DNA from 2 places in the Sedimentibacter sp. MB35-C1 genome. Region 2 is predicted to be linked to the other one. Evidence: riboswitches for the same ligand, from Rfam matches in the RefSeq annotation. Region 2 holds a riboswitch; the other holds the start of a gene.

Region 1 (3,423 bases), 1.8 Mb from region 2:
TCTATTGCAATTGATCCTTTTTCTATAATATATCTTAAAATATTGGGGCTTGTTTTTATGGTGTACCAAGTAGCATTATCATCTTTGGTAATGGATGAAATTGTACCAATTCCGTCGATATGCCCAGAAACAATATGACCGCCGAACCTGCCGTTTGCAGGCATCGCCCGTTCCAGATTAACTGGACTTCCTGCACGCAGTGTTCCAAGAGAAGAGCGGTTCAGGGTTTCATGCATTACATCAGCAATAAAGCTGTTTTGAGAAAAAGAAGTAATGGTAAGGCATACGCCGTTGACAGATATGCTGTCCCCAAGGTTAGCGTCTTCCAAAACGCTAAAGGCTTTAACAGTAACTTTAGCGGAATCCTTTCCTTTGCGGATACCTTGTATATTTCCAATTTCCTCTATGATTCCTGTGAACATCTGATAACCTCACTTTCCAATAAAATATCTTCACCTATCATCGTAAATGTTGGTTGGCTCAGCAGAAAGGCATTTTCAGGAGAGCGGACACCAAGACCATCTACTGGCGTTTTTCCGTTACCACCAAATATTTTGGGAGCAATATATGTCTGAACCTTATTCACAATTCCGCTTTGCAAGGCAGACCAGTTCAAAGTTCCACCGCCCTCCAACAAAACACTATCAATATTTCTCTCACCAAGAGCCCTCATCAGGCAGTTTAAATTAATGTGGCCGTCTTTTTCAGGAAGCACCTCGATATCACAGCCTGCTTCCAAATAAGGTCTATGCTTTTCAGGGTCTGTCACCGATGTGGCAAGGAGAGTTCCAGCATTGTCTGTCGATGTGACAACCCTTGCTTGCAGAGGTGTTCGCAAGTGGGTATCACAAATGATGCGCAGAGGGTTTCTGCCATTTTCTATCCGACAGGTCAACAGAGGATCATCGGCAAGGATGGTGCCGACGCCAACCATAATGGCAGAGTAGCGGTGTCTGTGTTCATGGACATGCCGTCGCGCCGATTCCCCGGTAATCCACTTGGATTTGCCGGTGGAGGTAGCAATTTTTCCATCAAAAGTCATGGCGTACTTCATAACTACATAAGGGGTTCTGTTTTGAATGTAATGAAAAAAACTTTTGTTGAGTTCATCGCATTTGTCTTTTAATATGTTTTCTGTTACTTCAATTCCATGGGATCGAAGAATTTCAACACCTTTTCCTGCGACTAATGGATTAGGGTCGGAAGAACCGATTACCACGCGGCGAATGCCGCTTTCAATAATTGCTTCAGTACAGGGAGGTGTCTTGCCATAATGGCAGCACGGTTCAAGGGTAACATAAAGCACTGCGCCTGCTGGTGAAGATTCGCAGTTCGCAAGGGCATTTCGTTCAGCATGCAGCGTTCCGTATTTTTGGTGATAACCCTGCCCAATTATTTTGTTGTCTTTCACAATCACAGCGCCTACCATGGGATTGGGGTTTACCCATCCACAGCCCCGCCCTGCGAGTTGAATTGCAAGCCGCATATATTCTATGTCTTTCATACAATGCCTCCAGAAATATAAATACCCTGAACAAAATCGTTCAGGGTATTCATAAACCGCAGTATATTATGCTATATTTTGCAAATAAAAAACTCTGGAATAAAGGTATTCCAGAGCAGAAATTGCGTTTACAAGAAAACTGCAATTGTATCTTCTTTTATCCAGACTGTACTGTCGGCTTCGGAATTTCACCGAATCATGCCTTGCGGCTCGTGGGCTTTACCACCGGTAGGGAATCTAACCCTGCCCTGAAGATGTTATTCAATTGTTAATATTATAGCATCTGCTTTGTACTTTGTAAACTAAAGAAATCGTTTTTGTTTAAATTTACAAAATTTCCATAAAAATACAATGATTTATTTTCAGTTAATATATTCTTCAATGAATGAAAATATTTCGGTGTTATATCGGTCCTGTTCATCCCAAAACGAGAAAAGGTGTTCTGAACCCTTGTATGTTATAAGTTTTTTTTTGCTGTGAGGTATTTCATTGAAAAGATTTTCCGACATATAGTACGGACATTTTCTGTCGATTTTACTATGCATTATGAGTGTGGGTATATTGTTATTTTTAATTTGTTCTACCATATCCACATCCGAAAACGAATATCCATAAATTAAATTACAAAAGACGCTTCCAAATGATGTCAACGCTTTCGCAGGAAGAAGAATTTTTGCTTGAGAGATTTCCCAATAGATTTCATCATACATGCTGCTGAAAGGACAATCTATAATAGCAAAGTCCAAATGTTTATTTGCATGTTCGGTTCCAGAGTAATATGCTATTGTAGAAGCACCCATAGACTGGCCTAAAGTTCCGACAGTATTATTGTTGGATTTTTCTTTCACAAAGCTAACAACCTGCTCTAGATCAAGACTTTCCAAATATCCAAAGGTCACAGTTGCAGCGGTATTTTTGCCATGAGCACGCTGGTCATATAAAACTACATTCCAACCATTTTCTAAGAATACCTCTGCCAAAGGGTACATTGCCATATGATTGCTTTCATGCCAATGAACCAAGATTATTGTCTTATTTTCGTATTCTTCGTCTTGGCAAATATAGTAAACAGGTATTGTATGCCCTGCCTCAGATATTATCTCGTAGGTGTATGTACTGGTCTGCCATGATTCATTAAATGCTTCAATAGTATATTTGGTATCTTGAAAATAAAGATTAACAATTTCGTTAGTATGCTTTTCCGACATTTGAGCCGGGATGTATGCAAGCAAAAATTCAATTAAAAACACAATTAAAAACATAGCTGCAAGGATGAAAAAAACAGCTTTTGTAGTTTTATTCTTTTTCAACTGCACTTATCCTCCATGTATAGTACATAAATTACTTTATAAGTTATATTTCAATAACTAATGTTTTGCGCGTATCAGTTTTATGCGAATGTTGCCCAGTATAAAATTGGCTTATAAGCATGTTAACCACTATAACAAGCGGTTAAAATTAAAAGTCTATATTTGCTTTTCTGGCTTGACTGCAAAGTTGACGAACATTCAAAGTATAATTCTTTCCATCTTTTATAAAATATGTTCCACATTGTCGAAATTCAAAATGTGTACTCTTAATTTTGCATTGCTCTCGTACAGATAATACCCAATTATAATTTAATGGCCTTGCGTTATAATCGGACTCACCGCCAACAACAACCAACTCTATATCATCAAGAAATTTTTCAATATGAACTTCTTCTAGTAGCGGCTGGCAGATAATGTTTTTATGCTTAATAGGCAGCTTGCTAAAAATAGACAGTCTATAATCTGCCATAGCTTGATTTTCAATGGTGCAACCTACAGTAACATTGTCATAACCATTATCCCAGTCATTAGGAATGTGGTCCATAAATCGCTCTATACGCTTGGTTAAAAAGATAAAATGTACGTCTGATCGTTCCTTCATCATTTGAA
Region 2 (3,423 bases):
CGGATAAGGCGCCTGCAGATAATCCCAGCGCTTCAAGAACTGCAAGCCTTGAAGTAATGTTGTGAAGCTTGTCCTTGCCGAAGTTATCAATGTAATAATCAATAAAAATTGCGTCAAATGAACCTGAAGCCAAAGCTCTGCTGAATCCGTAAATTATCATTCCAAAACATAAAAAAATAAAACCTTTTCCGACTAAAATCACAAAAAAACTCAGCGCTGACATAATTAAAGAAAAGCAAAATGTTTTTTTTCTGCCGAAAACATCTGCAATAATTCCGGTTGGAACCTCCAACACCACAACTGTTAACGCATAGATTCCTAGTAAAATAGAAAGATTGAAGATGGTTGCTCCTTTATCAAGGAGAAGCAAACTTAGTACCGGAGTAATAAGTCCAGTAAGGTAATAATTGAGAAAAAGGATTAAAGAATAAATTTTGAGTTTCATTTATAATTCCTTTCTAAAATTGGTATAATTTTCTTGTTAACGTTATTCATTATAATACACAATGTATTTTTCAGTCAAGAGAAACAAAATAAAAGGCACATACTCAAACCCTGGACTTAAAATATCATGTTGTTTCAATGACATGATCATAGTCTAAAGTAGAGTACGAGCCTTAAACTCAGCAATATATAAAATTATTTATGAAGAATAGGTGACACTTTTTTGTAAATCAGCAATGTAATTGATGAAATGACTACACCCTTAAATATATTGAACGGTACAACTGCGTACAACACAAGAGTTTTTAAATCCGTAATGGCAGGATTCAATAAATTTCCCATATTTACGAAAGCCTGTATAGGTGCTCCATATATTTTTGCATATACGGGAAGAAGTACATAATAGTTTATTAATGAACCGACAGCAGCCAGAGTTAATGTTCCGGCAAGCATTGCTATAATAGCTGTCCCAAAGGACTTTTTATGTTTGTATATACAGCCGGCAGGAATTATAAAGGAGCATCCTACTATAAAGTTTGCTAATTCGCCTATTCCTCCTGTATCTGTTCCGTTTAATACAAAATTTATTAATATTTTTACAAATTCAATTGCTACTCCCGCTACAGGGCCTAGAGCAAACGTGCCCAAAAGTACAGGAACCTCGCTGAAATCCAGCTGGTAAAAGTTCGGCGCAAACCACAGCGGAAATTCAAACAGCATCAGAACTGTCGCTACCGCTGACAACACACCTACTTTTGATACTACCTTTGCATTGTTTCTTTGATTCGCTGAAATCATACTTTTCATATTTCCCTCCTAGAATTATAAAGATATCAGAGGACTAAGACCATTTAAAAATATCACAGTCTCATTCAACAAATTTTTTGCTCGCTATCGCTCACACAATTTGAGAATTCGTTGCGGTTGACCTACCAACCATTTTTTTATAAAAAATGGGGTTAGGGCATACAAAAAACCTCTGAGATCTTCAGAGGCTTATTTCGATAGAAATTTCTGCTCACTTTTAGGCAAGTAATCTCTTCTACCATCCAGACTCTACTGTCGGTATTGGAATTTCACCAATTCAACCTTTCGGTTCGCGGACTTTACCGCCGGTCGGGAATTACACCCTGCCCTGAAGATATTTACACTGTAATTATACCATCTTTTTTATATTTGTAAATACCATTTTAAAAATAATTTGATAATTTTTTATCTATCTATTTGAAAAATTAAATTCTGTCTCTTTAAATTTAAAAGGCACAGTTAGATTTCAGTTTAAAACTTCGACGATTCCATTTAAAGAGTTTACATTCCTGCTGTTATTTACGTGTCATCTGCGATTTATCTATATAAAATTATATATACAAATTATCATAATTTTATATATTCATAATATTATAGATTAAGGGGACAAGATTTAGTACTTAGGAGGAAAAATGAATGATATCTTAAAATTCTTAAGCAGCGGTGTAAGGAATGTTATGTCCAAGCAGTCAGATCTGATTGGCAGAGATACTGTTGAAGTAAGACTCAGGATTAATTTTCCCATAATGATAAAAAGAATAAAATTAGACGATTTCTTGAATTTTAACTACATAATCAGCAAAAAAGATATAGATGATACCATCTCAAATCTTACAAGAAATTCAATTCATGCATTTGAAAAGGAAATAAGAAACGGATACATAACCGTCGAAGGTGGTCACAGGGTAGGACTTGGAGGTGATTGCATATATGAAGGTGAGCACTTTAAAGGTTTTAAAAATATCACTTCATTAAATATAAGAATAGCGAGGGAATATCCCGGATGTGCAGAAAAATATATAAAATATTTTATAAGCTCCAGCAAAAATATCTACAATACTTTAATAATTGGCCCCCCTCTGTCTGGTAAAACGACATTTATCAGGGATGTATGTGCAAACCTCAGCGATGGAACGTCAAAACCGTATTATAAAGGCTGCGATATTACTCTTATAGATGAAAGGGGAGAAATATCGGCGGTATACAATGGTACACCTCAAATGCATGTGGGGAGACGTACGGATGTTCTTTCATATTGCATGAAAAAAGAAGGATTTATAATGGGAATACGTGCACTCTCTCCAAAAATAATAATATCTGATGAATTGGGTTCAAAGGAAGATTTCGAAATTATTCAATATGCAATTAAAAGTGGTGTAAATATAATAGCAACTGCCCACGGCTTCGGCCTGGAAGACTTGAAAAAAAACATATATATGAAGCCGATAATTGATAATAAGCTTTTTGACAGAGCAATAATTTTAAAAAATAACAAAAAACCCTGCATTGTCAAAGAGGTTTACGATTTTGAAAAGAATAGGGTGATATTTAATGATTTGGATTAAATCGATGTTGTTCGTCCTGACTATAGTAACCGTAAAACTAATTTTTAAATTCATAAATGATTACGGAGACAAATGTATAGCAAGCATGGAAGAACTTTTGAATTTCACGGACTATTTAAGAACATATTCATGTGATATGAAGCTGTCATATGAAGAAATATACCTGAAATACAATTACAAAAATGATGAAACCAAAAAAATCTGCAATAAACTTCAAGAACACCTGATACATAAAAAAAATAAATATGAGCTGGAAAATTTCATGAAGGAGCTAATACACACACCGGATGACTTTAACAAATATTTTTCAGATATTGTTGATTATTACGGAAGTGCCTATTCAGATGTGCTGAATAAAAAACTTCTTTTTACAATCAGGGAAATGGAGAATTCAATGAAAGGCTTTGTGAGGTCACACACTGAGAAAAAAAATCTTAACAACAGAATTTCTATATTGGTGGGGTGCTTAGCAGCGGTTATTTTGATTTAGGAGGAAATTATGGATATTGATTTAATTTTTAAGGTTGGTGCTATAGGAATAGTTGTGGCTGTATTTAATCAGATTTTATCTAAAACAGGAAGAGACGAGCAGGCTATGTTTGTTACT

The links. Region 2 has a riboswitch for FMN ahead of RBQ61_RS11490 (ECF transporter S component). Riboswitches for the same ligand answer to the same signal wherever they lie in the genome.
Region 1: another riboswitch for FMN. It lies ahead of ribD (bifunctional diaminohydroxyphosphoribosylaminopyrimidine deaminase/5-amino-6-(5-phosphoribosylamino)uracil reductase RibD); the one in region 2 lies ahead of RBQ61_RS11490 (ECF transporter S component).

The regions. Positions count from the first base shown of each region.
Region 1 is NZ_CP133188.1:604,893-608,315, reverse strand. Features, by position in the region: gene RBQ61_RS02915 (riboflavin synthase) at 1-422, opposite strand, end outside; gene ribD (bifunctional diaminohydroxyphosphoribosylaminopyrimidine deaminase/5-amino-6-(5-phosphoribosylamino)uracil reductase RibD) at 404-1,504, opposite strand; FMN riboswitch at 1,650-1,764, opposite strand; gene RBQ61_RS02905 (alpha/beta hydrolase) at 1,867-2,814, opposite strand; gene RBQ61_RS02900 (DUF5131 family protein) at 2,963-3,423, opposite strand, start outside.
Region 2 is NZ_CP133188.1:2,398,418-2,401,840, reverse strand. Features, by position in the region: gene RBQ61_RS11495 (MFS transporter) at 1-445, opposite strand, end outside; gene RBQ61_RS11490 (ECF transporter S component) at 640-1,251, opposite strand; FMN riboswitch at 1,478-1,591, opposite strand; gene spoIIIAA (stage III sporulation protein AA) at 1,884-2,816, shown strand; gene RBQ61_RS11480 (hypothetical protein) at 2,803-3,306, shown strand; gene spoIIIAC (stage III sporulation protein AC) at 3,316-3,423, shown strand, end outside.